Regions from separate parts of the Bacillus sp. FDAARGOS_235 genome, predicted to be linked through region 4. Evidence: riboswitches for the same ligand, from Rfam matches in the RefSeq annotation. Region 4 holds a riboswitch; each other region holds the start of a gene.
What was found. Region 4 has a riboswitch for S-adenosylmethionine ahead of A6J74_RS19445 (methionine ABC transporter ATP-binding protein). Riboswitches for the same ligand answer to the same signal wherever they lie in the genome.

Region 1 (8,209 bases), 2.2 Mb from region 4:
TTCACAAAATATGTCGAATATTAAAACATACAACTTTATTATAATAAATGCGAGGTACATTATGAAAGATATTCCAGTTGAAATTCAGTTGAATCAAGTAACATTACAATTAAAAGAACATCATAATTTTGATTGGCTTTTGAAATTAGGAACTGTATTTGCCGTTTTTGACCAACAAGATTCGGGTAATATATGTTTTGGTGTAGAAAAGGATGGTCATAAGAAATTTATTAAATATGCAGGAGCACAAACAATTGCATATAATGGAACTCCAGAGGCCGCTATTGAAACATTAATAAAATCGGTTTCCCTTTACGATGAATTAAAACATGAATCACTAATAACTTTAATTGAACACTTTCCAGTACATAATGGATATGTTTTAATATTTGATTGGTTTGATGGGGAATCGCTTCACCCACATTGGAGTTTCCCACCTCCTGAGAAATATAAAAATCCAAACTCTCCATTTTATAAATTTAGACATTTAACTGTTGTGGAACGAATTTATTCATTGAATGCGATTTTTTCTTTCCATGCTCATGTAGAACAGAAAAACTATGTAGCTATAGATTTTTATGACGGTAGTATTTTACATAATTTTAGTACAAATGAGACGAAGATTTGTGATATTGATTTATACTCTAAAAAACCATACATAAATAAAATGGGAAGACTATGGGGTTCCTCTCGTTTTATGTCTCCTGAAGAATTTGAGCTAAACGCTATAATTGATGAAAAAACAAATGTATTTAATATGGGCGCGGTAGCTTTCGCACTTTTAGGTGGTGAAAAAGATCGTTCCTTTATAAAATGGGGTGCAAGTAAAGAATTATATGAGGTTGCCTCTCGTGCTGTGAATGAAAACCGTGCAGAACGGTATACATCAGTAAAAGAATTTTATGAAGCATGGTTAAAAGTATCTAGTGCTAAAATGATATAAGCTTATATTTTTAAAACAAATATAGAGTTTATACTTTTATCATGTATAATACATATGAAATGGAAATTCAGAATGACGAGGCTAATATTATGGACTTTGTTTATATTAATCAAAATGTATTAAATAATCTTCTTTACATTTTAAGTAGTATATTTATTTTTTATTTTATATATGATAACAGGCGCTATTTGAAGAAATATAAAAGACTGCTTATTATTCTTTGTACGAGTATCCCACTTATTTTATGTATGCGATACCCTATCTATATGGATGAAAGTTGTATTCATGATTTAAGACAAATCCCAGTAATAATAGGTACACTTTATGGTGGATTCCCTGTCGGCATTATATTGTTTACTATTTTATTAATTACAAGAGTTTTATTTTATGGATTTAACATGTTAACAGTTATTGTTTATGGCACAATGTTCATCATAACAGCATTCGCATCTACAAAATTTAATGCATACAATAGAAAGGTTAAAGTAGCTTTTGCTATGTTTTTAACTTTTTTCCTAGCAATATTTACAACTGTGATTGTACTAACATTATCAGAATTTGAAGTAAATAATTTATATATTATTTATTTCATATTATTACCGACTACTTTAATGTTATTTATTGTTTATTTTAATGAAGTTTTAAAAGATGCAGTATTTATGCGCTCAAAATTAATTAAAATGGAAAAGATGGAGATCGTTAGTCAACTTGCTGCTAGTATATCGCACGAAGTAAGAAATCCCTTAACTGTCGTAAAGGGATTTACACAACTTTTAAAAACACCAAATTTATCTCCTGAATCAAGGGACGAATACATTGAACATATACTTGAAGAATTAAATCGTGCGCAAGAGATTATTGATGACTATTTAACGTTTGCTAAACCAGCACCAGAAAAACTAGATCATATTTCAATAGACCAAGAGTTAAATCGAGCTATTAATATGATATTGCCATTATGTAATATGAATACGATACATATTACAAAAGATTTCTCAAAGGCAAACATTGTTGGTAATAAACAGCACTTTCAACAATGTTTTTTAAACTTAATAAAAAATAGTATTGAAGCAATGCCTAATGGTGGTACCTTAAATATATCCTCCACCATAAGCAATAATAAAGTTATAATACGAATTGAAGATAGCGGAATTGGAATGTCACAAGAGCAAATTAACAGGTTTGGCGAACCTTATTTTAGTACAAAATCAAAAGGTACTGGTTTAGGTACGATGGTTGCTGTTAAAATTATTGAAACGATGCATGGTAATTTAAAAATCCAAAGTACCGTTAGTAAAGGAACGGCTTTAACGATTACATTCCCAAAAGATAAAAATATATAACAAAGAAAAAAGGAGCATAATAGCTCCTTTTTTCTTTGTCTCGATACATAAGTATCTTCTATGTTTTTTAAGTTTACATTTGTGAAGACTAATTAAAAATTAGTATCCTCCGCCCCAACAGCTGCATCCTACAATTATTAATAAAATGAATAACACAACTAATAAAGCGAAACCTCCACCAAAACCACAAGAACCACCGTAACTCATATTTTTTCCTCCTTTTGGTTTGAAAACTAATAGGTAGTTGATCATTTTAACTGGTTCGTATTATACATTATGTATATATCCCTTTTTTGAGCATGTCTACTTAAAAATAAGTAAAAGCACTCGATTGCGAGTGCTTTAAAATGGATACCAAAAGTTTTGAAATACATTTAGTTTTAAATATACTGCAACCATTAAAATAAAAACACCTGTAAATAAAGCAATGAAATCACCACTTTCCGCTTTACTTGTATAGAACCACGTACGTTTATCCTTCTTTCCAAACCCTCTTAAATCCATTGCATTTGAAACGGTATCGATTCTTTCTAGAGAATGAATGATTAGCGGCCAGAAAATTAAAATACGGTTTTTCATACGAATCCATAAGCTCGCTTCCCCTTTTTCAAAAGCTACTCCTCTCGCTTCTTGCGCATGTTTAATAATTTTATATTCGGACTGAATATCAGGTATATAACGTAGTGCAATATTTATTGCATATGTAATCTTATAATGAATACCAAGTTTACTTAAGCCACTTACAAATTCACTTGGATCTGTCGTGTAAATAAAGATAAGTGTAAATGGTAACAACGTAAAATATTTTAATGAAAGTGTAACTGCATAAAATAATGTTTCATATGTAATTGTTGCATAACCAATATGTAAAAACGAAGTATACGATCCAGTTAATTCAGATCCATGAGTCGGTGTAATTAATAAAATCATAACAGTGTTTAATAAACTAAATGTAAATATAACAGTAAAAATAAGTAAAATTTTACGAAGTGGAATTTTAGCAAGTAAGAGTCCGATACATCCAAACATAAATAAAATTAGTAATATGCGAAAATCAAAAAACATAAAAGTAAGCGTCATACAAAATATAAACAAAACTAATTTCACAGCCCCATCCATACGACGAAAATACGTATTATGCATTTTCCTCCCTCCTACTAACATCGCAATAAAGTTCCATAAACTTTTCTGGACATGAAATTTCACTAAATGTAACAAGCTCGAATAAAGAACTCTCTCTTAGATTGGCTCTTTGTAACGTTTCTTTATGTCCTAATACAGTAGTTGCAGTATTATCCGCAATGATTTCTCCCTCATGTAGAACTACCGCTCGGTCTGCATATTCTAATGCTAGATTCATATCGTGTGTTATGAAAATAAAGGATATTCCCTTTTTAGCCAGGTTTCTAATAAATGACATAAACTGTTTATAATGATAATAATCTTGTCCAGCCGTCGGTTCATCTAATATGATAAGTTTAGGATTTGTTGTTAATACAGATGCGATAGTTAATCTCTTTTTCTGCCCATAGCTTAATGCCTGAATTGGCCAATTACGAAATGGATATAAACCACAGATTTTTAATGATTCTTCAGCTCTATAGTTAACTTCTTTCTTAGAAAACTTTTTTAATTTTAATGTGAATGAAACCTCTTCTAAAACAGTAGGTTGTGTAATCATATGATTTGGATTTTGCATCACATAAGAGATCATCTCCCCACGCTTACGAATAGACCAAGAACTAATATTTTCTCCATCTAATAAAATCCCTGCATTACTTGTTTTATTTATACCAATAAGACTGTGAGCTAATGTTGATTTTCCAGCTCCATTGTGTCCTAAAAGAGCGATAAGTTCTCCTTTGCTTATCGAAAAATTTATATTTTTCAATACTCTTTGTCTATTAGGATAGGAAAATGATAAATTCTCTACTCTTAATAATTCTTTATTTTTAGTAGCATCTTTAAAAAAAACTTGCTTCTCCATCCATTCTTTTAAAACGCCACTAATTTTTTCCTTTTGAATTTTTTCCAGTGGATATATTACGGCATTATTACTATCAAAATGTAATCTCTTTAATGCTTCAATATAAATCGGCTCCCTTAAGCCAATACGAGGCAATATATTTGATGCTAATATTTCTTCCGAAGTCCCTACCGTAATGACTTTACCTTCATCAATTAAAATCATTTTATCTAAATCCAATTTTAATATTTCTTCTATTCGATGTTCAATAATTACAATTGTTTTATTAGTTTGTGCATGTATATCTTTCATAAGTTCTATCGTATGTATGGCGCTTAGCGGATCTAAGTTTGCTAAAGGTTCATCGAACAATAATATATCCGCATTTGTTGTTAAGAGACCTGCAAGAGAAACCGTTTGTTTTTGTCCTCCTGATAATTCATGCGGACTTTGTTTACGAAAAGTATGCATCTTTACCTTTGTTAATGAGTCTGCAACACTCTTTTTCATATCATCTTGATTTACACATTCATTTTCTAAATAAAAAGCGACATCTTCTTCTACTGTAAGGCCAATAAACTGAGCATCTTGATCTTGTAATATTGTTCCTACATGCTTACTCTGTTCAAAAATACTGCCTTTCCTCGGGTCTTTACCAGCAATTAATACGTTACCAGCACTAATCCCTTCATACGAAAATGGGATTAGCCCATTAATACAATGAGCTAATGTCGACTTCCCAGAACCGCTTCGTCCAGCAATTAGTACTTTTTCTCCAGGGTTGATATGAAATGTAATATCTTTCAAAGTAGGCTGCGCAGCATGCTTATATTGAAAGCTGAATTCTTCAAACGAAATAATTGGTTGCATGTTAACATCCCTACTTTTCAATTTTTAAATGTGTATGTTTTTTATTCGATTTTGCTAGGCCAATTGTAATCGGTAATCCAAGAACTAAGAAAATAATAACATCAGCAATGGTTGCCCCTAATACTTGTATAACAATTTTGTCAAACGGTTCTCCCATCACGATAATATCGAATACCCCAGCAAATATAATAGCAATGACAATACCTACTAAACCAGTAATTGCTAAATAAGAAATATCTCCCTTACTAAACGACCCATTTTTCACATTAAACCCACCTCTTTTTTGAATGAGCCCCATCGCAAAACCAATAATTCCTGAGCTCAGAACCCAGCCCCACCAAATCCCCCCACCAGAGATCGTATCTGTTACGGTATGACCGATAAGTCCTATTAACAGTCCTGCTACTGGACCAAATAACGCTCCAAAAATGGTTAATATAGCTAATCCAGGTTTAATAAATGTATTTGGTGCAATAGTAAATCCCCAAAGTCCTAATATCCCATATAAAGCTGCTCCGATTCCGATTGCTACTACTAACTTTGTTGATAATTTGTTCATTTCAATTCTCCTCTCAAATTAGTCAGCTTTCATTACTCTATATTTATTTTAATAATGAATTATGCATCGACACTCCCTTTCTATACAACAAAAAATGACCTCTTACATAAGAGGTCATTTTCTTTCACGTGCAAGAATCCTCTTATCTTTCAAAAAACACATCGTGTCCTCTGCGGAATTAGCACCTTCCTATGAATGCACATAGGGGTTGCTGAGGTTTCTTAGGGCCGTTCCCTCCACCTCTCTGGATAAGTATTAATTTGTAATTCGTATTATGGCACTAAGAAAGATAAATTTCAACACTTTTCTAATTATTTTTATTTTTTATTAAATAGTGTATTTAAATCATTGTATTCTTATCGGAATTATGAAATAATGGATTCGAAATTGTTACAAGGGGGAATGTATGATGAAAGTAATTGGTTTAATTGGTGGGTTAAGCTGGGAATCTACATCACTATACTATAAACATATTAATACGCTAACACTCTCTCAATACGATCAAAATGCGAAGCTCGTTTTATATAGTATGGATTTTGGAGAAGTAACTACTTTATTACAAAACCATCAATATGAAGAAGTAAAAAACGAATTAGTCACAGTTGCTAAAAAGGTTGAAAAGTCCGGGGCGGAATGTTTATTAATGTGTTCAAATACAGTCCATTTATTTGCTGAGGAAGTAGAACAAGCAATATCAATTCCACTTCTTCATATCGGTGATGTAAGTGCTAAAGAAATGGTAGAACAGAATATAAAACGTATCGGACTATTAGGAACGAAACAAACGATGGAACAAGATTTTTATACATCACGACTAGCAAAATATAACATTGAGACACTTATCCCAAATGACGAAGAAAGAACTTTTATCCATCACGTCATATTAAACGAATTAAGTAGAGGCATTATTTCAGAAACTTCAAGAGAGAAACTAATACAAATTACCAATTCATTAATTCAAAACGGTGCGGAAGGTATATTACTAGGCTGTACTGAAATACCATTACTTATTTCCCAAAATGACCTTACTGTTCCTGTTTTTGATACTGCTTTTTTACATGCAAATACTGCTGTACAATTTGCTGGATAATAATATACAAGCATAAAGGTAGAGCCTCTATGCTTGTATATTGTCCGAACTATTTATTTAAAAGAGCATCAATAACTGCAATGGCTCTTTTGGAACCACCACACCCTAAAAAACTTTCATTCAGTTTTCGAATGCCATGTTTATACTTTTCATTTGAAAGAACGTCTGTTACCGCCTCTTTTAAAGTTTGCACATTAACATGCTCTTTCAATAATCTATGTGCTGCCTCAAGTTCAGTTAATCTTTGCGCTATCATTGGTTGATCTTTATCATGCGGTATTATCACAAATGGGACATTGTAATGAATTGCATCGTGTACACTATTCATTCCACCATGTGTAATAAAAACATTTGCTTCACTTAATATTTCTGATTGAGGTACGTAAGGGGATATAATAAAATTGTCTGGAGCTTGCTTAATTTTTGAAATATCATTTCTATCACCGATCGCCATTACTACAATCCCTTCGAAATTTGAAAAAGCATCAATACAAGTATTAAAGAATGGTTCGAGCCCTTCAAGAAGTGTTCCCATTGAAATATAAATAACTTTCTTTTTTGAAAGCAATTCAAGTGGAAACTTTATATTTGTTTTGCGCTTTATCATACTCGGCCCAATAAAAACATTCTTTTCTCCGAACGAATCGCTATTAGGTTGAAAATAACGACTTGTATACACGAGACTAATGTCTCCCTTATTTTGCATAAATTGAAGATGATTTTTGGGCTTTACTCCAAATTCATGTTCCATTTGATACAGTAATTTTTCAGAGAGTTCATCGGGTTGGAATTGTTTTTCTGCATTTGGATGAAAAGGTAAGGTTTCCAATACTTCTGGTGGAATTAAAAATATAGGAGAGGAAACTATGCCTGGAACTTGTAAATATTCCTTTACTAACTCTCCGGCACCAAATATATCATAAACTACGAAATCAAAATTTATGCTTTTACATAATTCTTTCGTAATTTCTAATATATATAAAGAAGTTTGAACATGTACATGAAAGAAAGTTGTTAATCCATAGGAAGTTTCATTATCAATAGAAATCTCCTTTAATAAATCCGGATGAGTATGTACAATAGCTCCCAAAACTTCAAGCCTTTCCTTAAAGTTTTCCGTTGTAATATAGTGTACCTTATCTCCTCTTTCAGTAAAAGCCTTTACTAAACTTAATGTAGGATTTACATGTCCCTCTGCAGGAAAATTAACTATTAAAATATTCAACACGTATTTCTCACTCCTTACAATTCAATGTTCTTATTAATCGTACTGTAATTATTACAAGCAATCTTCCCCTAATAGTCCCAATTTGCTTACTACTTTAGGTTGATAAATAATTATTATTCATCGGAAAAGGCATCTACATAAGTAGATGCCTAACTGTGATAAGGAGTGTTCTGTGAGGTTAGGATAAGCTTTTCTGCTTGTCCTATGCTA
Region 2 (8,209 bases), 820 kb from region 4:
AGATAAATATATTTACCGTTATGGATTTTTATGTAAAATTCTTTTTCTATTTATTAATCTATCATAAAAAAATGCCCTTTTAAAGATTGTTTTCTGTCTAATCTGAAAAATAAATTAAAAATATTGACATTTATTTCTATTCTATATAAAATAAAAACAAATATTACGAACCTCGAAATATACGGGAGTGGAATTAATTGTTGCAATATGAACACTTTTTAGACTTACTGCTGGATAACGCCAAGAAACTTTTCTATCCTGAAGAATGGGTAAGCCTTGATTTAACACTTTCCAAGACAGAAGTATTTTGTTTACTTTGGATGGAGCGAAATACAGATATTACAATGACAAAAATTGCTGACCTTCTTGATATACCGATGAGTACAACGACAGGTGTTGTAAATCGCCTTGTAAAAAAGGGGTATATTGAACGGTACCGTGATGAAAACGATCGACGCATTGTATTAATTCGTTTAACAGAAAACGGCGTAATGCTCGTTCAAGAAGTAAAACAAAATGCAGCCCATTACTTTAGCCTAGTGACAGAAGCATTGTCAGAAGAAGAAAAAGCATTCTTACTACAAATCTTCCAAAAAATTATGAATCACATTGCTACGTCACAGCAAAAAATAGAAGAAAAGGTTTCTACACCTAGAATGAAAAACATTCCGATTGAATAAAGTGAAACTTTAATCAGTGAGGGGTTTTCTCATCCCTCACTGATTATTAGTTGAACCAATCGGGCATTTACGGACAGTTGCCCCCCCACCTAATTTCTTTGCTCCAGCCGAATTTTTGGACGGAAGTCTTACTGCCCGTTAATGCGGGATAAAGCCCTAACTGGGTTTTTATTCACTTAAATACTTCGATGTTCGTAATATTCGATAACCGAAACAAAGGGGATAGAATGATGAGAATTATTTTGTATACAGGTAAAGGCGGCGTAGGAAAAACTAGCATTTCAGCAGCAACAGCACTTCAAAGCGCAAAACAAGGATTAAAAACATTAGTAATGAGTACAGATCCTGCTCATAGTTTAGGAGATTCATTTGGTATAAAGCTATCTTCTGAGCCATTAGAAATTCGCGAAAACTTGTGGGCACAAGAGATTAATACGATTTATGAAATGGAAAAAGGCTGGGGAAAGTTACAGAAATACATTACCTTGTTATTCACTTCCAAAGCAGCTGATGATATTACAACAGAAGAATTAACGATGTTTCCTGGTATGGAAGATTTAATTAGCTTACTTCGCGTGCTCGATTATTATAAAAAAAACACATACGACGTTATCATCATCGATTGCGCTCCAACAGGAGAAACATTAGCAATGCTTAGTTTTCCAGACATGCTCGGCTGGTGGATGGAAAAATTATTTCCTATTAAAAGAAAAGTTTTAAAAGTCGTTCGTCCTGTAGCTCAACCACTTCTTGGTGTCCCCCTTCCAACCGATGATATTATGGACGAATTAACAAATACACTTGAACAGCTTGGAGAAATGAGAGATATTTTATCGAACCGAGAAATAACAAGTATCCGCATCGTTGTAAATCCCGAAAAAATGGTCATTAAAGAAGCTCAGCGTAGTTTTACTTATTTAAATTTATACGATTATAACGTAGATGCCATCATGATTAACCGTGTCATCCCTAACACTGTCACCGATCCTTATTTTCAAGCATGGAAAGATACGCAAAAGAAATATAAAACATTAATTCAAGATAGTTTTCAGCCGCTTCCTATTTACGAAGCTCCCATGTTTGAACAAGAAGTTGTTGGTTTACCTATGTTAGAGCGTGTAGGCAATGCTTTATTTAAATCCGATCCCTCTCCTACTGAAGTGAAATTCAATGGTCGCACACAATATGTGAAAAAAGATGGCGATGAATATATTTTCGTTCTGTCCATCCCCTTCTCAAACAAAAGTGAACTTTCATTAAATCAAAAAGGTGATGAGCTTATTATTCGAGCCGGCTCTGTTAAACGTAACATCACATTACCAAAAACATTAACACACCTTTCTATTCAAGGAGCCAAGTTTGAAGAGGATGTACTAAACATTCGATTTGGAGGTGTGGTGCATGCATGAGGAATTACTACGAAAAGTAATTCGGACAAAAGTAAGAGTCGGTATGCGTATATTAGAAGAGCTACCTACTCCAATCCAGCAATCAGCTAAGCAAATGCTAAGTATTTTGCAAGAGGAGCTAGCTGCTTATCCGAAAGAACGAGAGCATCATGAAGATAATTTAAAAAGTATCATAATTGAATAATCATCTCTGTATAGAGGGCCTTTTTAGGCTTTCTATACTTTATTGGAGTGATATAAGTTGATAAAAAAACATTCCACTATTACGCTTTGGATCATTCCTTTATTATTTTTCATTCATAACCTTGAAGAAGCTTTCCAAATGCGACAATATCTTGCTAATCAATTTTCAATTCATCTTATAACTAGCCAACAATTTTTCATTGCCATTTCCATATTAACAATCTTCGTCGTACTTATCGTCTTTCTATATCAACTAAACTTCTTGTCTTCTATATACTGGATTATTTTTATACAAGGGGCCATTTTCTTTAACGCAGTGCAACATATTATTTTGTTTTTGATTTATCGCTCCTATAATCCTGGCGTAATATCCTCAGTTTTCATTGTTATCTTTTCTATTTTCTTTTTTTCATCCAAAAAACAATTAATTCATAAAAAGCAATTCGTAATTACACTCATTTTCAGCTTACTTTCTTATCCCCTTATAATTTGGATTACCTTACTATTCGCTAGCTGCTTTCAGTAATAAAAAAAGACCAGGAAAACTCCCGGTCCATCACTCTACTTAACAAACATTGGATTCTACGTTATACAAAATTGGAAGGTACAAAATTAGGGTTTTGTTTGTTAAGTAGATTATATGTTGAACGAACTAACAGCGGAGGGGTTCCTTCTATTAGTTCATTAAACCCAATGATTATTTTACGATTTTTTCAAGCTCCTCAAATGAAAGATCTACTGAAATTGAACCATCCTTTGTTTCTTTCTTAACTGCATCTGTTACTTCTTTTGAATGATATAATTCAATTACTTTTTTCAGTGTTGGATCGTCTTTATCTTTCGTACGAGCTGCGAAAATATTAATATAAGGCTTCGCATTTTCATTCTTTGGATCTTCTAAGAAAATAGGATCCTTCGCTGGATCTAATCCAGCTTGACCAGCCACACCGTTATTAATAACTGAAGCAGCTACATCTTTTAATACACGAGGTGTTTGCTGTGCAATAACCGGTGTAATTTTTAACTTCTTCGGATTTTCAGCGATACCACTTGGATCCCCAAATAGACCAAAATCTTTTTTAAGTTTCAATAACCCCGCTGCATCAAGAAGTTTTAATGCACGTGCTTGGTTCGTTGGATCATTTGGAATAGCAATTTCTGAACCATCTGGGATTTCATTTGCTTTCTTATATTTTTCAGAGAATAAGCCCATTGGTGCAATTTGTGTTGTACCGACAGCTGTAATATCTAACTTATGCTCCTTTTTAAATTGCTCTAAGAAAGCAATATGCTGGAATGAGTTTAATTCAATATCTCCATCAGCTAACGCTTTATTTGGCGTTGTATAATCAGAGAACTCAACCAGTTTAATTTTAATCCCTTCTTTTTCAGCTTTTTTCTTCAAAATTTCCCAAACGTCTCCATCCGTTCCAGTTACACCGACGCGAACTACTTTCTCTTTTGCTCCTGCACCTGTGTCTCCACCCGAGCAGCCGCTTAGTGCTGAAATTCCTACAATCGCTGATAATGCAAATGCTAAAATTTTCTTCATTTTCTTTTCCCCTCTTCCTTTTTATGATCTGCGTAAAAACACTTTCGCAAAGTAGTTTCCTAAATTTTGAGCTATCTGTACGAGAATAATAAGTAAAACGACCGTTACGAACATAACTGATGTATCAAAACGTTGATAACCATATGTCATCGCTAAGTCACCAAGACCACCACCACCGACAAGCCCAGCAACTGCAGAAAATTCAATTAAACCAACTGTCATAAACGTAACACCTAAGATCAATGGTGCTAACGCTTCTGGCACGAGAATTTCAAAAACAATTCTAAGTGGTGAAGCGCCCATCGCTTGTGCAGCTTCAATTACTCCTTTCGGAACTGAGACAAGATTTGTTTCAACCATTCTAGCAATACCAATAGATGCCACTAACGTCATTGGGAAGATTGCTGCCGCTGTTCCAATCGTCGTTCCGATCACGCTTCTTGTTAGTGGGCTTAAAGCTACTAAAAAGATAATGAATGGAACTGGACGAATTGTATTAATGATGACGTTAAGAATAGAAAAAACCCATTTATTTTCTAAAAAATTACCTTTTCTCGTTACATATAAAAGTAAACCTAGAGGTATACCAAGAATTATAGCGAATATAAGGGTTACAATTACCATTAAGAGGGTGTCCCCCGTCGCATCTAATATGCGAGGCCAAAATATACTCCAATCAACTCGCATGAGCTTCTACCTCCTTCAGCTTCACTTGCAGTCTTAAATGTTGTAATGCTTTTTGAATTTCCTTCTGTTCACCTTGCAATTCTACAAGAAGATTTCCAAATAGCACATTTTGAAGTTCAATAATATTTCCGTACAGTACATTTACATCGACGTTATAGTTTTTTGCGATATATGATAGTACCGGCTGTCCTGTCTCCTCACCAGTAAAAGTTAAGCGATAAATCTGACCACCATTTTGAATTTTCGCTAGAACACTTTCTGGCAAGTGGTCATTAATAACAGAACGTACAAAGTTTTGAGTTGTCTTTGTTTTTGGTTGTGTGAAAACATCAAACAGTTTTCCTTCTTCAATAACTTTTCCCTTCTCCATTACAGCTACACGGTGACAAATTTCTTTCACAACATGCATTTCGTGTGTAATAAGAAGAATTGTTAAATTATATTCACGATTGACTTTCTTTAATAAGTTTAAAATCTCTGTCGTTGTTTCTGGATCTAAGGCTGATGTTGCCTCATCACATATAAGTATATCTGGTGATGTTGCAAGTGCCCTAGCAATCCCAACACGTTGCTTTTGTCCGCCTGATAACTGCTCCGGATAATAGTTTGCTTTATCTTCTAGCCCTACAAACTTCAGCAGTTCATTGACTCTTTCTTTTATTTCATTCTTTGGTACTTTCGCTAACTTTAATGGATAAGCAATATTCCCAAACACTGTTCTTGAATTAAATAAATTAAAACTTTGAAAAATCATCCCAATTCTTTGTCTAAGTTTCCGTAATTCTTTCGTTGATAAGGATGTAATATCTTTATCATCTATTGAGATCGTTCCTGCAGTCGGTCTCTCTAACATGTTTACTAGGCGTAATAACGTACTCTTTCCAGCACCACTAAATCCGATAATGCCAAAAATTTCGCCCTTCTCAACTGATAATGTTACATCCTCCACAGCATGAACAGATTGCCCACCTGATTCATATACTTTACTTACGTTATTAAAAGAAATCATTTTCTTCCCTCCTATATGCTGTAAAAACTAGAAGTAGAGCTTTCGAGGTAAAATAAAAAGTGCTCTCCTTCTTATCAGTAATAAAAGATAAGAAGGAGAGCACTTATATGTACTCGTTCACATCTTCTCATCTTCCAAGCCTATAAAGACTTGCTGGAGTTAGCACGGTATTAAAAAACCCGTTGCTGAGGTATCGTAGGGCCAGTCCCTCCACCTCTCTGGATAAGAATGTATCGATTTAATTGTCGTTTAATTAATTCTCATTATAGAACTCAGAATAGTGAGAGTCAATACATTTTTTAGAAAAATATTAATTATTTCTTTATTAAAATTTTCAAATAAAAATTCATAATAAAATAGTAATCTTGAAGGTTATGTAAAATTCTTCTCCCTCATATTTTTTAAAAGGATTATTTTTTCTATGAATTGAATACTATTATTTGAATATGAAATCAGAGGAAGGTGAATATATGAAAACAGCTCTATTACTCGTTGATATCCAAAATGATTATTTTCCAAATGGAAAGATGGAATTGCGCAATCCGGTAGAAGCAAGTGAGTATGCCAGTGAGCTACTAAAACACTTTAGAATGAACGGCGGACCTATTTTTCATATCCAGCATGTAGCAATAAAAAATGATGCTACTTTTTTCCTACCTAATACAGAAGGTGTCCATATTCACGAGAATGTCCGTCCGCTTAGAGAAGAAACTGTTATACTCAAACATTATCCAAATAGCTTCCGAGAAACTAATCTTTTAGAACAATTACAACGTTTAGACATTGAACACATCGTCATATGCGGGATGATGACTCATATGTGTATTGATGCTACCGTAAGAGCTGCTTTTGATTTCGGCTTTCATTGTACCGTTATACACGATGCTTGTGCTACAAAAGATCTTTCTTTTAAGAATGCTACTATACCAGCTGTTTATATTCACAATACAATTTTGGCCAGTTTAAATGGAGTATATGCAAATGCAATGAGTACAGAGGAATTTTTGGTTACAAAAAAACACTCCATTCAGTGAGCAAAACCGAAAAGAGTGTTTCTTGTCAAACCATAGATTTTCTTTCAAATTGTATTATACAGGAAATTCTTAAAATGAATACTAAAAAATGTGACTAATAAATCAACTTTTCCCGTCACTTTATTTCTATTTACATGTTTATCCCGCTATTAATAGGGTTTAGCTCGTCCTCTTCGAATAATAGTAATATATGGGATTCTAATTTAAAAGGAGCTCTTCACATTCTGTGAAAAGCTCCTCTACTATTTCTTATAAAGTTTCAGAAGTAGTTTTTGCTTGCATGTGAAGTGCTAAGTAATCTGGGCCACCAGCTTTAGAGTCTGTACCAGACATGTTAAAGCCACCGAATGGTTGGTAACCTACGATTGCACCAGTACATCCACGGTTAAAGTATAAGTTACCTACGTGGAAGTCTTCACGTGCTTTTTCAATATGGTCGCGGTTATTAGAAACAACTGCTCCTGTTAAACCGTATTCTGTATTGTTTGCAATTGCAAGTGCATGATCGAAGTCTTTTGCTTTACAGAATGCTACTACTGGTCCGAAGATTTCTTCTTTCATTAAGCGAGCATCTTCTGCAACATCAGCAACGATTGTTGGTTGGATGAACCAGCCTTTAGAATCGTCTCCTTCGCCACCTGCTAGGATTCTACCTTCTTCTTTACCAATTGCAACATAGCTCATTACTTTATCGAATGCAGCTTGGTCATTAACAGGACCCATATTTGTACCTAATACAGCTGGGTTATCAACTGTTAATTCTTTTGTTAATTCAACAGCACGATTTAATACGTGATCATATACATCTTCGTGGATTACAGCACGAGAACATGCAGAACATTTTTGTCCTGAGAATCCGAATGCTGATGCAACGATAGATTTAGCTGCTAATTCAAGATCTGCTTCTTTATCAACAACGATTGTATCTTTACCGCCCATTTCAGCGATAACACGTTTTAACCAGATTTGACCTGGATTTACTTTCGCTGCACGCTCATAAATGCGGATACCTACATCACGAGATCCAGTGAAGCTTACGAAACGTGTACGAGGATGATCTACTAAGTAGTCACCAACTTCAGAACCATTACCTGGCACGAAGTTTACTACGCCAGCTGGTAAGCCAGCTTCTTCTAATACTTCCATGAATTTCGCAGCTACTACAGGAGTTGTACTAGCTGGTTTTAGTAATACTGTGTTACCAGAAACTAAAGCAGCTGTTGTCATACCTGCCATAATTGCGAATGGGAAGTTCCAAGGAGAAATGATAACACCTACTCCTAATGGAATGTAAGAGAAACGATTATATTCAATTGGACGGCTTTCTACTGGAATACCGTCTTTCAATTTCAACATTTGACGAGCATAATATTCCATAAAATCGATTGCTTCCGCTGTATCAGCATCTGCCTCATTCCATGGTTTACCTGCTTCTTTTACAAGGATAGCAGAGAACTCATGTTTTCTACGACGAACAATTGCTGCAGCACGGAATAAAATGTCTGCACGCATTTCTGGTTTTGACTTTCTCCAAGTTTGGAATGTTGCATCCGCTACTTGCATTGCTTTTTCAGCTAATTCACGGCTTGCTTTTGAAACACGACCAACAAGTTCCTCTTTATTTGCAGGGTTTACAGAAACAATTTTATCTTCTG
Region 3 (8,209 bases), 1.3 Mb from region 4:
GGCTGTTACTTTTAGATGGATATACGAAAGAAGAGCAAGATTTTATTCAAAGGTTTATAAAGGATATCTCTGATCATTTGGAAATATAATTGGAAGAAAAAATACTTTTTTCTCAAGCCTTTTGAATATAATTTCTGAAAGAACTCATATATAATAGAAAAAGATACTTAACATAGTGAATAATTAAAGAGTCAATATATATAGAGGAGAGAGTAACATGCTTGAAAATACGGGGTTAGTATTAGAAGGCGGCGGTATGCGTGGTGTATATACGGGCGGGATATTAGAATATTTTATGGAACAAGATTTATATTTTCCATATGTGATTGGTGTCTCGGCTGGTGCTTGTCATGCAGCGTCGTATCTTTCCAGACAAAGAAATAGAAATAAAACAGTCAATATTGATTATGCATCACATCCACAATATTTATCGTATAAAAACTTGTGGAAAAAACGTCAACTATTCGATATGGATTTCATTTTTCATGAAATTCCAGAAAAGCATGTGCCGTTTGATTTTGAAACATACTTCAATAGTCCAGAGCGTTTCCTTGTAGGGACAACAGATTGTGAAACAGGACAATCTATTTACTTTGAAAAAGAGGGAACGAATGATGATGCGCTAAATTTATTACAAGCATCTAGTTCATTACCTTTCATTGCACCAGTAGTAAATTACCGCGGTAAGCAATTGTTAGATGGCGGGATTTCTGATCCGATTCCAGTTCGTAAAGCGCAAGAAGACGGATTTAAAAAATCAGTCGTTATTTTAACGAGAAATCATGGTTACGCAAAGAAAAAATCAAAGTTTGGATGGGTTGCAGCGAAAGCTTATAAAAAATATCCGAACCTTGTTAACACGATGCTGAATCGTTATGAGGTGTATAACGAAACGCTGCACTACATTGAAAAAGAAGAGCAAGCGGGTAATTTATTTGTGATCCGCCCAGAAGTGCCACTTCAAGTAGATCGTATGGAAAAAGATACAGCAAAATTACAAAGTTTATATGAGCAAGGCTATGAGGATGCAAAGAGACAATTTGCAGATTTACAGGCGTTTTTGCAAAAATAAATATTAGGCTGCGGAGAAGAATTTCTCTGCAGTCTTTTTTATTAGTGGTTTCAATACCGAATGTTGGTTATACAAATTTTCGTAATATGGTATAATATGGATAAAGGTATGTAGAGAGGTGATACATATGGAAAATGTATATAAAGGACTTAGACATACTGGATTTATTATGTTGCTTATTTTTGGTGGTGTATTTTTATTTCGTTTGCTCATGCATGATGAAATGTTATTAGATCAGCTTATTGGTTTTAGTATAGGAATGGTAATGATTATTTCATCAGTGTTCATTCAAAAGTATAGTAAAGAATTACAGGTAAATGAGAAATATTAAAGGTTTCTAACCTCTTTTAATTAGTTTGGTCGTAGAGGAGGTTTTCATTTCTTCTATTATTTATGTATTTAATAATGGAATGGGAGAGCTGATGATAGCAATCTTCTTAGGTGTTATAGCAATAGCGAACGGTCTTCTGCTCCTTGCGTTGAAAGTAGTTCGTGTGATTGTTGCAAAAGGAAAGTAGCGCATCGAATTCGATGCGCTACTTTTTATCCCGCTATTTGCCCGTAAAAGCCTTCACTTTATTTACGCTTCTTTTTAATAAATGAAAAGGCTAAAGCAGCAATTAAAATACTGCCTTTAATGATATCTTGTGCATAATAAGGAACGTTCATCATTGTAAGGCCGTTTAATATGATCCCGATTAATACGGAACCAAGAAATGTTCCGATGACATTTGGTTTCTTAGCACCGAACATTGCATAACCGATATAGGCAGCGGCAACTGCATCCATTAATAATGGGGCGCCAGCTGAAACTTGTCCTGTGCCAACGCGGCTACATAGAATAATTCCGCCAATAGAGGCAAGTAAACCGCTAATCATATAGGCATATACACGGTAACGATCAGTAGGAATACCAGCTAGTCTAGCAGCTTCTCGATTCCCACCTGTCATATAAAAGAAACGACCGTACGTTGTTTTTTCTAAAAATACATATGCAATCAAAACGACAATAAGCATGATAATGACAGGGACTGGAATTCCTAAGACAGAACCTTGACCGATAAATAAAAAGGATGGAATAAAATGTCCTTTGGCACCAGACATTCCTTCATAAATAGAAGATCCTTTTGAAAATGTTAAGTGTAGTCCATTCACGATATACATAATACTTAATGTAGCTAGTAAATCTGGTAGTTTAATTCGGATAACGAGTAGTGCATTTAATAATCCAACTAATAGCCCACAAAGAATAGGAACAAGGAGTGTGACTAATAGTTCTTGTCGATATAAAACGAGACAGGAAGCGGCTGCAATGGTTGCTAAACTAGCGGTAGAGCCGACTGATAAATCAAACCCATCTACAATTAATGTAAAGGTAACACCAATTGCAAGTAACGTTACGATAGAAATGGAGCGTAAAATATCACTAATATTGTTGTACGTTAAAAAAGAATCGTTGACGATAGAGAAGAAAATTGTAACACCTATAATGATAGCAATCGTACTAAATTGATAAAAAAGATGAGTAGGTAAATATAGTTTCTTAGTTTTTGTTTTATGAACGAGATTCAATGGAATAACTCCCTTCAGATAAATGTAAAAGCTGTTCAGGAGATAGTTCGTTTGGTAAGTATTCACCTACAAATTCTCCGTTTGCCAGTATAAGAATGCGATCAGCGATATGTAGTGCTTCATCTTGTTCTCCTGTGAAGTAAATTACGGAACTCCCGTTTTCAGTAATGTTACGAATGAATTGAAAAATGTCTTGTTTTGCAGCTATGTCTACACCTTTAGTTGGCTCGTCTAAAAGAAAGAGATTCGGTTTGAATCCATGCCACTTTGCAATCGAGACTTTTTGTTGATTTCCACCGCTAAGTGAATGAATAAAGGCTTTTGGGTCATTCGGTGAAATGCTGAAAGAAGAAATTGCCGCAGTAGCATTATTTAATTCGGTTTGTTTTCGTCTCCAACCTGATTGGTGTAAATTCGTGTGGCTTATAATATCTTCCGAAAGAAATACGCCTTGTTTTCTTCTTTCTTCTGGTACAAGTGCGATTTTCGCTTTAATCGCATCTCGCGGTGTTTTAATCGTTATATTTTGACCGTTTATTTCTGCGTGATAAGTATGATGAGCACCAAATAACGTTTCAGCAAGTGTTGTTTTGCCACTGCCAATTAATCCGTATATCACAACAGTTTCACCTTTCCGTACGGTGAGAGAAAGGGGAGAATGGTTTTTGTGTAATGGAAGTTCTTGTACTTTAAAGAATTCTTCGTTCCCTCGTTTTGGTGCTGCATTAATAGGAAGTGTAAGTTGTTTTCCAGTCATCGATTCTACAATTTGTTGATCTGTAACCTTTGTAATCGCATCAGAAAGTGCGACTTTACCATTATGTAATACAGTTACATCATCCGCGAAATTTCGAATCTCTGATAAACGATGAGAAATTAAGATGATGCCAATTCCTTTTGATGTTAAATCTTTTAATAGTTGCCCGAAGGTTTCAATTTCTTTCGGTCCAAGAGAAGAAGTAGGCTCATCTAATAAAAGATAATTTGTATTGTTGGATAAAGCTCTTGCGATAAGAAGTAATTGTTTTTCATGTAATGAGCAGTTTGAAACATCTTCAAAAATATTTAAATCAGCCTGTACAGTTTGCAAATGTTGTTTAGCGAGTGCGACTAATTTTGACTTTGAAAATAGTACTTTATTTTGCATTGCTAAATGATCGATAAGTACATTTTCTAATACAGATAATCCCGGAATAAGTCCGTGGTCTACTTCTTGTGTTACGAAAGAAATACCGTGCTTTTTTGCATCGCGTGGCGAAGGAAAGGAAACAGACTGATTATCAATTTTTATATCGCCAGCAACTGGTTGAATTTCACCAGTTGCTATTTTCAGTAGAGTACTTTTCCCAGCACCGTTCATTCCTAGTAGGGCATGAACTTTTCCTTTTTGAATATGGATAGAAACATCTTCTAGAACAGGTGTAGCGGCATGATAAGAATGTGTAATGTTTTGAAGAGAGAATGTCATCATTTTTTCTCCTTCTCTAATTTTTTCATCCAAGGAGAATACGCATCTTTCGAGTCTCCCCAACCGTTTATATGTTTTGATAATTGATCCATTGTTATATTTTCTTTTGGTAAACTATTTTTCTTTACTAAATAAGGTTCTAGTGAATAAATATCTGGCGTTTGTTCACCGGCAATTTTTTTGTATAAGAATCGTACTTGAACTTTCCCTACTTCAGCTGGATCCGTTGCAGCCGTAGCAGACCAAGGTGAGTTTTCTTTTTGCATAAGTTGTAAATCTTCATTACTTAAGTCAATGCTGTATACTTTTATATCTGTACGACCAGCTTGTTCAAGTGCTTTAACAGCTCCTTTAGCAAACTCATCCCACGAAGCGAAAATGGCTTGTAAATCTCCTTCTTTCGGATATTTTTTTAGTAAAGCTTCTACTTGTGTTTGTGTATCAAGTGGTGTGTTATTACTAGCAGTACCGAATCGCGCAACTTCTTTTATATTTGGATACCGTTTATAAAAAGCATCAATGATAACGTTACGACGTTCCATTGGAGCAAATCCGCCAACCCATACGACTGCGATATTTCCTTGTCCATTCAAATCTTCTGCTAACGTTTTTAATGATTTCCATGCAAGACTATAGTCATCTTGATCAATAATCGTTACACCTGGTAAGCGTAGATCGTTATCAAACGCGACTACGGGAATGTTCGCCTGTAACGCTTTTTCTACCCCAGGTTTTAATGCTTCAGATCGGCCATGATCAATTAAAATACCATCCACTTTTGAATTAATAGCAGTATCTAAATTTGCAGCCATTTTTGCTAAATCGTTATCAGAATTGTAGACTTGTACACTACCGCCAAATAGCTCGACTTGTTTTTTGACGCCCTCAATATATTGAGAGGAAAAAGTTCCGATAGACATTTGCATAATTAATGCGATTTTTAATGGCTTTTTTATTTGCTTTGGAATTTCTGTTTGTAAATGATTTTCAACTGTTGTAGTTACTTTTTTCACCGTTTGTTGCTTTTGTGAAGAGATAGCATCTTGTTCATTTGTACAAGCCGTCAATGTAAGTAATAGAAAAATAAGTACGATGGAACACAATTTTTTCATAAAAAAATCCCTCCTAAACTAAGAAGAGAGGGGAGGGAGTGAAAATAAAAAACGCCTTTTCATATAGAAAAGACGTCTTATCATATTACTCTTATCTTTCAACACAACGTGTTGTAAGAATTAGCACCGTGCCCATAAATGGGTCGGTTGCCGGGCTTCGTAGGGCTCATCCCTCCACCTGCTCTTGATAAGACATCGAATATTTAACTATTTTGAATTATTCCATGATTCTGTACAGTTGTCAAATGTTTTTTGAAAATAAAAAATCCCTCAGAAAGAGGGATTTTAATGTGGTAAGAATATCAATTGATAAGCGAACAAGATTCCGAATACATACACAAGTGGGTGAACAGAACGGAATTTACCTTTTGCCACTTTCATAAGTGGGTATGAAATAAATCCAAGTGCGATACCTGTTGCGATACTTGATGTAAGTGGCATGCTTAAGATTACTAAGAATGCTGGGAATGCTTCATCAAATGAATCCCAATCGATGTGGCGAACTGAACCCATCATAAGACTACCAACGATAATTAGTGATGGTGCAGTAATAGCTGATACACCAGATACAGCGCTCACTAATGGTCCAAAGAAAGCTGCTAATGCGAATAGAACAGCTACTGTAACTGTTGTTAAACCAGTACGGCCACCAGCTGCAACACCAGCAGAAGATTCAATGTAAGCTGTTGATGGTGTTGTTCCGAACATAGAACCGATTGTTGCTGAGAATGAGTCAGATAGAAGAGCTCGTCCTGCTTTTGGAAGCTTTCCGTCTTTCATAAATCCACCTTGTTGCGCAACGCCAAGTAGTGTACCTGTTGTATCGAATAGTGTAACAAGGAAGAATGAGAATACAACGCCGTATAATCCGTAGTTAATTACATCAGATACAGCAGTAATTGGATTTGATACGATAATACCTTCTGGTAATCCAGGCATTGATGTAACACCGTTTGAGAACGTTAATTGTCCTGTGAAGAAAGCGATAAGACCAGTTAATAGCATGCCGATAAATAGCGCACCATTTACATTTAAAGACATAAGGACAATTGTAATTCCAAGTCCAGCTAATGCTAGTAGAACTGGAGCAGAGTGAAGATCACCAAGTCCAACTAAGTTTGCATCGTTTTTTGTAACGATACCTGTTAAACGTAAACCGATAAAGGCGATAAATAGTCCGATACCAGCAGTAATTGCGTGTTTTAAGTTTTCAGGAATGGCTTCCATTAATTTTGTACGGAAAGATGTGAATGATAACAAAATTAAAATCATACCTGCTACGAATACAGCAGAGAATGCAATTGCGAAAGTCATGCCTTCATGAGCTTTTACAACAGAGTAAGAGAAGTAAGCATTTAATCCCATACCTGGTGCAATTGCGATTGGTAAGTTTGTAAAGATCGCCATAAATAATGTTCCGACAACAGCAGCGATAATTGTTGCTGTAAATGCTTGTTCAAATGGAACACCTGCATCCCCAAGGATGACAGGGTTTACGACAATGATATATGCCATTGTTAAGAAGGTAATAATACCTGCCATAATTTCAGTTTTAATAGAAGTTTTATGTTTTGAAAGGTTAAACATATAAACATCCTTTCTGTTTACGAATAATTTTCACAACAGTTATATATAATATTCGTTTTTTAACTATTTTGCAATAGTTTTGTATAAAAAGTTTACAACAATTCATATTTTGTGTCTTAAATTCGAATATTAATCGTAAAACTATGTGTGAATTGTAATTTTTTATTGTGCACATGATAAGGAAAAGGAGCTGAAGGAAGTTATGCCACAGCAAAAAAGCTTTTTAACAATGCCAGCCCAACATCAAAATAAACAGCCTGGTATTGAATCATTAATGAATCCACTTCCGCAGTTTGAAGATCCCAATTATAAGGGAAGTGAAAAGTTAAAGGGGAAGAATGTGTTAATTACAGGGGGAGATAGCGGGATTGGACGAGCTGTTTCCATCGCTTTTGCAAAAGAGGGTGCAAATATTGCAATTGCTTATTTAGATGAGGAGGAGGATGCGAATGAGACGAAACAACGTGTTGAAAAAGAAGGTGTAAAGTGTGTATTACTACCGGGAGATTTAAGTAATGAACAACATTGTAAAGATATTGTGGAAGAGACTGTTTCGCAGTTAGGTGGTTTAAATATTGTTGTGAATAACGTCGCACAGCAATATCCGCAGCAAGGACTAGAATATATTACAGCAGAACAGCTAGAAAAAACATTCCGTATTAATATTTTTTCTTATTTTCACGTTACGAAAGCAGCACTTTCTCACTTCAAACAAGGGGATGTCATTATAAATACGGCGTCTATCGTTGCATATGAAGGAAATGAAACTTTAATTGATTATTCTGCAACGAAAGGAGCTATCGTTGCTTTTACAAGATCTCTCTCTCAATCGTTAGTGCAAAAAGGAATTCGTGTAAATGGTGTTGCGCCAGGCCCGATTTGGACACCTCTTATTCCATCGAGCTTTGGTGAGAAGAAAGTGTCACAGTTTGGAAGCAATGTTCCGATGCAAAGACCTGGTCAGCCATATGAATTAGCACCAGCATACGTATACTTAGCATCGGACGATTCATCTTATGTTACGGGGCAAATGATACATGTAAACGGAGGCGTTATCGTAAATGGATAGTTTTCATTTATAAGAGCAAAGTAAAGCTAATTGCATTTATTATGATGTTAGTGCTAGGGAGGATTTAGATGAAAAAAGTATTGTTTATCGTAATCCTATTTTTCTGCCTACCAGCTAGCGTTTTTGCTAATACAGATCATTTAATATTAGTTAATCTTACGACGAATCAGCTGTCTTTCTTTGAAGAAGGAAACTATACGAGAACGTTTCCGATAACGACTGGAAGAGATCGTACACCTACGCCAGAAGGTAATTTTTGTATTATAACTAAATATAAAAATAAAGAATACCATCGAAAAAAGATACGTGGTGGTGCACCAAACAACCCT
Region 4 (8,209 bases):
TGCACCGCCGTTGATTAATGCAGCATGAAGTGCAGTTAGACGATGCTCGTCTACTTTCACGCCGTCTTTCATTAAATACTTTTGTAATAGTTCAGCATGCTCTGTTGCAGCTGTTACGATGTCTGTAAAAATAACACCTTTTTCTTTTGCTTCGTCTGCTAAAGAAACGAACGCAGTTGTACCAGTACGTTGTACTAATACGCTGTTATTTTCATCGATTAAGTTTTTCACTGCTTCTGGAAGCTCTGTTAAAGAACTTACAGGCTCTTGCTTAGCAGCGTCGCCTTTTCCGATAAAGTCCCATTTTTCAATTTTCGTTTTATCAGGCGTTGGCATTGGAAGTTCTGTTGCTTGTGCAAGAGCTTGTAAGCGGAACTCAGTCAACCAAGCAGCTTCGTTTACTTCGCTAGCGCGCTGACGGATTGTTTCTTGATCGAAAGGTAATGTACCGATTGTCATGTTTATGCTCCTCTCTTACGCTTCTTGCTCTGCTGTTTCGTCTTCAATACCTAATTCTTTTTTAATCCAGTCGTAACCTTCAGCTTCTAGACGTTGTGCAAGCTCAGGTCCACCAGATTTAACGATACGACCGTTCATCATAACGTGAACGAAGTTTGGAGTGATGTAGTTTAATAAACGTTGGTAATGCGTAATCATTAGGCAACCGAACTCTTCGCCGCGCATTTGGTTAATACCTTTAGATACAACTTTTAACGCATCGATATCAAGACCAGAATCGATTTCGTCTAAGATTGCAATTTTTGGCTCAATCATCATTAATTGAAGAATCTCATTACGTTTTTTCTCACCGCCAGAGAAACCTTCATTTAAGTAACGTTGTGCCATTTCTGGATCCATTTCTAGGAATTCCATGTTTTTATCTAACGTACGGATAAATTTCATAAGAGAAATTTCATCGCCTTCTTCACGACGTGCGTTAATCGCAGAACGTAAGAAGTCAGCGTTTGTAACTCCGCTAATTTCACTTGGATATTGCATTGCTAAGAATAGACCTGCTTGTGCGCGCTCGTCTACTTCCATTTCTAATACATCTTCACCGTCAATGATGATGCTACCTTCTGTTACTTCATACTTTGGGTGACCCATAATTGCAGAAGATAAAGTTGATTTACCTGTTCCGTTAGGTCCCATAATTGCGTGGATTTCTCCACCTTTTACTTCAAGGTTTACACCTTTTAAAATTTCTTTGCCGTCAATTGATACGTGTAAGTCTTTAACCGTTAATGTAGAACCAGCCATCTCAATACCTCCATTAATCCTATATATACATTTTAAAAATTCCTAAAACGTTCATATTCTCATTTTATTCTCATTCTAATTTTATATCAAATAAAATGATATCGCAAACGACGAAAAAAAGTAACAATTTTTTCACAAATGTATATAAGTATTTCCTTTGCATCCTTATATGATACACCTTTCTTCTTATATATATAAAGAAAAAAGGACTGATAAATTCCCAGTCCTTTCCTTACGTTTATTCACTTACCGGAAGTACAGCACCTTTATATTCTTTAGTAATAAAATCCTGAATTTCTTTTGAATGCAATACTTCTACCAGTTCTTTAATTTCTTTTTTCTTCTCGTCACCTTTACGAACTGCAATAATATTTGCATACGGAGAGTCTGATCCTTCAATCGCAATTGCATCCTTTGTTGGATTTAATTTCGCATCAATTGCATAGTTTGAATTAATAAATAAAGCATCTCCCTCATTATTTTCATACAGCTTCGGTGACAGTCCAGGTTCAACATCTGTTTTAAACTTTAAGTTTTTCGGATTTTCTACAACATCTTTTACTGTCGCCTTAACAACATCTACTCCATCTTTAAGCTTAATAACGCCACCTTTTTGTAATAGTGCTAACATACGGCCGCGCTCAGCCACGTTATTACTCATAATAACTGTTCCGCCCTCTGGCAGGTCTTTTAAGCTTTTATATTTCTTAGAATAAATGCCCATTGGTTCTAAATGAATTTTTCCTGCGTTTACAATTTTATATCCTTTTTCTTGAATTTCTTTATCTAAATATGGAATGTGTTGGAAGTAATTCGCATCAATTTCTTTATCCGCTAACGCTTTATTCGGTAAAACATAGTCCTGGAACTTTTTAATCTCTAATTTAATACCCTTTTTCTCTAATATTGGCTGTGCTTTCTCCAAAATGACAGCGTGCGGCACGTTAGAAGCTCCAACGACAAGCTTATTTTCCTCTTTTCCCCCGCAAGCAGCTAATGTAAATACAGATAGCGCTGTAACAACTGACAGTATAATCTTTTTCATCTGATATCCCCTTCTCCCCTATAGGTATGTAGTTAGAAAAAAAGAGCCGGCATACACCAGCCCTTCTTCAAACAATTATTCTTTTACAGGAACAACTGCCCCTTTATACTCTTTAGTAATAAAGTCTTCAATTTCTTTAGAATGCAACACTTCTACAAGAGCTTTAATTTCTTTCTTATCTTTATCCCCTTTACGAACTGCTACGATGTTAGCATACGGAGAATCGCTACCTTCAATTGCAATCGCATCTTTTTCTGGGTTTAATTTCGCATCAATTGCATAGTTAGAGTTAATTAGAACAGCGTCGCCTTCTTTATTGTTATACACTTGTGGTAATAAACCAGGCTCGATATCCGTTTTGAACTTTAAGTTTTTCGGATTATCTGCAATATCTTTCGGAGTTGCACTAACTGGATCTACTCCGTCTTTAATTTTTAAAATACCTTCTTTTTGTAAAATTGCTAAACCACGTCCATGGTCAGTAACGGAATTACTCATAATGATTGTTGCCCCGTCTGGCAGTTCTTTTAAGCTCTTATACTTTTGAGAGTATACACCAATTGGTTCTAAATGAATTTTCCCCGCTATTTCAAAATCATATTTTTTATCTTTAATTTCTTTTTCTAAATACGGAATGTGCTGGAAGTAGTTTGCATCTAATTCCTTATCCGCTAACGATTTATTTGGCAACACGTAATCTTGGAATTTTTTCACTTCTAATTCAATTCCTTTTTTCTCAAGCAACGGTTTTGCCTTTTCTAAAATTTCAGCGTGCGGTACGTTAGAAGCCCCAACAACTAGTTTCTTTTCATCTTTATCTTTCCCGCCACAAGCAGCTAACCCAAAAATTGAAGTTGAAATAAGTGCTGTAAGTAATAATTTTTTCATTTGAAATACCCTCCTGTTTTCATTATCTTTTATCTATTCGAGTCGTTACACTATCACCAATCCACTGAATGAAAAATACAACTAGTAACACACAAATTGTCGCAACGATTGTTACATCGTTATTTCCACGCTGGAATCCTTCTAAGTAAGCAAGTGTTCCAAGACCACCAGCACCAACAACTCCCGCCATTGCTGTGTAGCCTACTAAAGCAATTGTCGTTACCGTAATACCAGATACTAACGCTGGTAATGATTCTGGAATTAACACTTTTAAAATGATTGTGCTTGTTTTTGCCCCCATTGCTTTTGAAGCTTCGATTACACCTTTATCAATTTCACGAAGTGCAATTTCAACCATTCTTGCGTAAAATGGTGCCGCTCCAATAATTAAAGCTGGCAATGCTGCACTAGCCCCGAGAATTGTTCCAAGGATAATCTTTGTGAATGGAATTAATAAAATGATTAAAATGATGAACGGTATAGAACGGAATATGTTTACAAAGGCTCCAATCCCTGTATTAACCGCTTTGTTTTCCCATAAATTATCTTTCGATGTCATAAAGAGTAACAATCCTAAAATGAGTCCTAAAACAAATGTGGCAAGCGCTGCGATTGCCGTCATATATAACGTTTCACCAGTCGCTTCTAACATTTGATTCCAATCAACATTTGCGAGTAACTTATCCATGTGCAATCACCTCCAGCTCTACTTGATCTTGATGTATTCCCTCTATCGCTTGCTGGATTGCTGTTTCCTCACCATTTAAATGAACAACTAAACTTCCGTAAGAACCGTTATTCGTTTGTGCGATATTTCCTTGCAAAATGCTAACTTCTATATCACTGCGTTGCATTAATCTTTGAAGTACTGGTCTTTCTACAGCCTCGCCGACAAACTGCAAGCGAATTACTTTGCCATCTGGATATTTTTCAATTAAACTTTCAATTGTTTCGTTTGTATCTTCAGAATCTGTTAACTGCTGTACAAAGCGTTTCGTAATGTCTTGCTGTGGATTACGGAATACGTCAAGTACTGGACCTGTTTCTACGATTTTCCCTTTCTCCATTACCGCAACACGATTACAAATCTTTCGAATTACGTGCATCTCATGTGTAATCAATACAATTGTTAAACCGAGACGCTTATTAATATCAAGTAGTAAATCTAAAATTTGATCTGTCGTTTCCGGATCCAGTGCTGACGTTGCTTCATCACATAAAAGCACTTGTGGGTTGTTAGCTAACGCTCTAGCAATCCCAACACGTTGCTTTTGTCCACCACTTAACTGGGATGGATACGCGTCTCCTCTTCCTTCTAATCCAACGAGATGAATTAACTCATCAACACGTTTTCTTCTCTTCTCCTTATCAACACCTGCAATCTCAAGTGGAAATGCGATATTTTCGCGTACAGTTCGTGACCAAAGTAAGTTGAAGTGCTGAAAAATCATTCCAATTTCTTGCCTTGCCTTACGAAGTTCACTTCCTGTAATTGCTGAAATGACACGATTTGCAATTGTAATTTGGCCAGAAGTTGGTTTCTCTAACTGATTAAACAGCCTTATTAAAGAACTTTTCCCAGCACCACTATATCCGATAACACCAAATATTTCGCCTTTTTCTATTTTTAAATTGGCGTTATCTACAGCAGTGACATCACCGCTTTTTGCCTTATATATTTTCTTTACATTTTCTAATAAGATCATGATGTTCACCCCTTTTTTAAGTAAAAAGCGCAAGCGGCTCGTTTAGAACAAGTGGACGCCCGAATCCCTGACGTAGAGGCGCTTTTTGCCTCATAGGAAGGGATGAAACGAACGACTGTTCTAGCCGCTGGAGCTGGATTTCATAAAACTTTGGATAGACTCCGCAATTTTTTTATTTTTCATGCGTGTAATCTATCGCCATAGCTCCTCTTATTATTTGAATGTCCTCCACATTCAAACAACAAAAAAACCTTTCCGCTTTAGAGAAGCAGAAAGGTTTATATGCGTATATAACAACATTATCCCTCTCTCTCATCTCTCAAAGCATTCGCTTTGCAGGAATTGGCACCATTTCAACATAAGTTGACGGTTGCCGGGCTTCACAGGGCACAGTCCCTCCACCTCTCTTGATAAGAGAAATCAGATTTAATTTTCGTCTGATTTGTAATTTATGAAATTGTCTATATTTTATGAATTGAATTGTATCAATATCCACACGTCATGTCAACAAGAATTTTCACAAAACAAGAAACTTCAGAATTTTAAGCACCTACTGACATCGGTTTACATATATGAAACATCGATTCAACTAATAGCATCGTTCGATATGTTCCCGAATATTGCACACGTCCATCGTTCATTAACGTTTGCAATCTTACATTTCCGTTCACTAATTGTTTTACATCCTCTTCATCTAAGCACACAATTTGTTCCGTTCCTCTTGCCTCTTGTGACAATTCTATATAATCTCTTGAAATTTGTAATGAACAACTTTCATCTCCAAAGCGGAAATTAACAGTTTTTTCTCCTTGTCTTAAAAGCGGTTCTAAATGATATTGACCGTTAGCGTAATTTACAAATGATTGAAGCAAAGAATATAATTTCACCCTAAATCACATCCTTCATATCACTTTCTATTACATACCATTTCCCTCTCACTAAAGAGCAATCCTGTTACTTTCGCTCGACAAATACTGTATCCATCCCGCATGTCGACATATTTCCCAAGAAATATGTCGAGGCGGCAAAAACTTTGCCGCCTACTTTAATTCCGTATATAAATATTCAACCGAATGAAATGCATATATCTTCTTCATGAGTGTCCCATTTTCAAAAACAAGTAAACAAGGCACACTTTCGATTCCATACTCTTTCGCTAAATGCGGAGCATAATTTAAATCTAACATTCCAATTTTCAACTCTTCAATCGTCATCTCGACAACCGTTAACATCTTCTTTGCTAATTGGCATGTTCCACACATCGGTGTATATACATATAGCACTGTTTTTTCTTCATTCTCTATTAGGGCTGTAGCTTCGGCTCCTGTCCAGTCAATCACTTCTATCATTCCTTACCGTAAATATTCTGTATAAACGTCAATGTCAGCTCCCCATAATACATTTGCTAAATGTGAAGAAGGTGCAGTCGCCACTTCTCGGTACGAGCGATCAATATAAATATGCTCTGCTTGCGGAAATTCTTTTCGAAACTGTTTCCTTAACTTTTCTCCTGCATCATCAGCATCCACTAGCACATATACGTCCTTATCAAAAAACTGATCAATGAGCTCATCCATTTTCGACAAACCAATTGTACCATTTGTACAAACAATTTCCACCGGTTCACGAATAATAGATTCAATCTTTCTTCTGTCTGATTTACCTTCTACAATAATGACTTTTTCTACATAAATCATATGTCATCACCCGATCACCATATACTATACAACCTTTAACCTAGTATATAGTATATTCGTTATTTTCATGTTGTTTCCTGTTTATTTTTGCAAAAGAAAAGCGGAAGCGGCTTGTTTAGATTGTAAAAAGCATGAAACTTCACTAAATAGATTTCCCATTAATGTACTCTCACATGATAATTGATTCATATATATGTGCTTTTCAACTCATTATGTAGCACAAAATAAAAAGGACAGCACAAAGGCTGTCCTTCAGTTGACTAAAATTAGTCTTGGTTTGTCATTTCTGCATATTTTTCTGCAGTTAATAACTTCTCAACTTGGCTTGCATCAGAAAGTTCAACTTTAACCATCCATGCACCCTCGTATGGAGATTCGTTTACAAGTTCTGGTTGGTCACTTAATTCTTCGTTTACTGCTACAACTTTACCGCTTACAGGTGCGTATAATTCAGAAACTGTTTTAACAGATTCTACGCTTCCGAATGGCTCGTCAGCTTCGATTGTTGCACCTACTTCAGGAAGTTCAACGAATACGATATCGCCTAGCTCACCTTGTGCAAAGTGAGTAATACCGATTACAACTTCATTACCTTCAGTTTTTACCCATTCGTGTTCTTCAGAGTAACGTAAATTATTTGGAATGCTCATGACTGTACCTCCAGTGAATGTATTAATTATGTAAAAATACCTTATTGGTACTTTTTCCACACACTTTCAAACTGCTCTTCGTTAAAACCAAGTGTTACATTCGTTCCATCTGTTACAATTGGACGTTTAATCAACATGCCATCAGATGCTAAAAGCTCATACATTTCGTCTTCGCTTGCATCTTTCAACTTATCTTTTAGACCAAGTTCGCGGTAACGCATTCCACTTGTATTAAAGAATTTTTTTAATGGTAATTCACTTTTTACATGTAAATTACGTACATCTTCTTTTGACGGTGGATTTTCAACAATATGAATCATCTCATATGCTACATCGTTTGCCTCAAACCATTTCTTTGCCTTTTGACATGTGCCACACTTTGGATATGAATAAAATGTTACTGTCATAAATTCACCTACTTTTTTACTAACCTTTACCTTTATCATATAGAAAACGTTTTATTATTTCAAACGATTATTCGCTAAACTTTTACTTATTTCGTGATAAATTTTAATAATCCTGCGAATTTTTCTTATTTTTCCGCCATTTGTTAAGAAAAAAATAAATATATAATTTTTTTCGATTCTTCTCTCATTCTGCATCGAACATATATCTTAAACAAACGTTTGATTAATTTTCTATTTTTCTATGTGAGCCTTTGTGCTGCATCAATTCTTTCCTACCGAACATACATCTTAAACAAACGTTTGATTAATTTCCTATTTTTTTATGTGAGCCTTTAAACTGCATCGATTTCTTCCTACCGGACATGCATCTTAAACAAACGTTTATTCAAAAAAGAAGAAGCCCCTTTTACGGCCTCCTCCATCATCGACTTAAATAATCTGAAATTGTTTGAAACACTACTATATACATATTATGAATATTTTGATTGGAAACCGTATCTTTATATAATCCCATACCCCAATACTGTCCTTCAGGGTTTCCCATATTTACAAATCC

Region 1: another riboswitch for S-adenosylmethionine. It lies ahead of A6J74_RS03510 (ECF-type riboflavin transporter substrate-binding protein); the one in region 4 lies ahead of A6J74_RS19445 (methionine ABC transporter ATP-binding protein).
Region 2: another riboswitch for S-adenosylmethionine. It lies ahead of A6J74_RS15155 (methionine ABC transporter ATP-binding protein); the one in region 4 lies ahead of A6J74_RS19445 (methionine ABC transporter ATP-binding protein).
Region 3: another riboswitch for S-adenosylmethionine. It lies ahead of A6J74_RS12985 (sugar ABC transporter substrate-binding protein); the one in region 4 lies ahead of A6J74_RS19445 (methionine ABC transporter ATP-binding protein).

The regions. Positions count from the first base shown of each region.
Region 1 is NZ_CP020437.2:358,703-366,911, forward strand. It holds gene A6J74_RS03485 (serine/threonine-protein kinase) at 62-943, shown strand; gene A6J74_RS03490 (sensor histidine kinase) at 985-2,286, shown strand; gene A6J74_RS03495 (YjcZ family sporulation protein) at 2,386-2,493, opposite strand; gene A6J74_RS03500 (energy-coupling factor transporter transmembrane component T family protein) at 2,629-3,429, opposite strand; gene A6J74_RS03505 (ABC transporter ATP-binding protein) at 3,422-5,122, opposite strand; gene A6J74_RS03510 (ECF-type riboflavin transporter substrate-binding protein) at 5,133-5,681, opposite strand; SAM riboswitch class I at 5,821-5,936, opposite strand; gene A6J74_RS03515 (aspartate/glutamate racemase family protein) at 6,088-6,771, shown strand; gene A6J74_RS03520 (macrolide family glycosyltransferase) at 6,821-7,999, opposite strand.
Region 2 is NZ_CP020437.2:2,587,574-2,595,782, forward strand. It holds gene A6J74_RS15125 (MarR family winged helix-turn-helix transcriptional regulator) at 198-680, shown strand; gene A6J74_RS15130 (ArsA family ATPase) at 908-2,089, shown strand; gene A6J74_RS15135 (DUF3926 domain-containing protein) at 2,082-2,273, shown strand; gene A6J74_RS15140 (HXXEE domain-containing protein) at 2,331-2,798, shown strand; gene A6J74_RS15145 (MetQ/NlpA family ABC transporter substrate-binding protein) at 2,970-3,824, opposite strand; gene A6J74_RS15150 (methionine ABC transporter permease) at 3,846-4,511, opposite strand; gene A6J74_RS15155 (methionine ABC transporter ATP-binding protein) at 4,501-5,520, opposite strand; SAM riboswitch class I at 5,645-5,749, opposite strand; gene A6J74_RS15160 (cysteine hydrolase family protein) at 5,991-6,554, shown strand; gene pruA (L-glutamate gamma-semialdehyde dehydrogenase) at 6,804-8,209, opposite strand, start outside.
Region 3 is NZ_CP020437.2:2,148,473-2,156,681, reverse strand. It holds gene A6J74_RS13010 (MarR family transcriptional regulator) at 1-89, shown strand, start outside; gene A6J74_RS13005 (patatin-like phospholipase family protein) at 218-1,072, shown strand; gene A6J74_RS13000 (hypothetical protein) at 1,200-1,403, shown strand; gene A6J74_RS12995 (ABC transporter permease) at 1,649-2,644, opposite strand; gene A6J74_RS12990 (sugar ABC transporter ATP-binding protein) at 2,628-4,115, opposite strand; gene A6J74_RS12985 (sugar ABC transporter substrate-binding protein) at 4,112-5,224, opposite strand; SAM riboswitch class I at 5,313-5,418, opposite strand; gene A6J74_RS12980 (NCS2 family permease) at 5,510-6,811, opposite strand; gene A6J74_RS12975 (SDR family oxidoreductase) at 7,014-7,880, shown strand; gene A6J74_RS12970 (L,D-transpeptidase) at 7,949-8,209, shown strand, end outside.
Region 4 is NZ_CP020437.2:3,407,174-3,415,382, reverse strand. It holds gene sufD (Fe-S cluster assembly protein SufD) at 1-459, opposite strand, end outside; gene sufC (Fe-S cluster assembly ATPase SufC) at 475-1,260, opposite strand; gene metQ (methionine ABC transporter substrate-binding lipoprotein MetQ) at 1,499-2,305, opposite strand; gene metQ (methionine ABC transporter substrate-binding lipoprotein MetQ) at 2,381-3,193, opposite strand; gene A6J74_RS19450 (methionine ABC transporter permease) at 3,216-3,881, opposite strand; gene A6J74_RS19445 (methionine ABC transporter ATP-binding protein) at 3,874-4,899, opposite strand; SAM riboswitch class I at 5,209-5,316, opposite strand; gene A6J74_RS19440 (hypothetical protein) at 5,442-5,786, opposite strand; gene A6J74_RS19435 (thioredoxin family protein) at 5,940-6,248, opposite strand; gene A6J74_RS19430 (toprim domain-containing protein) at 6,252-6,596, opposite strand; gene gcvH (glycine cleavage system protein GcvH) at 6,863-7,246, opposite strand; gene A6J74_RS19420 (arsenate reductase family protein) at 7,288-7,653, opposite strand; gene A6J74_RS19415 (hypothetical protein) at 8,075-8,209, opposite strand, start outside.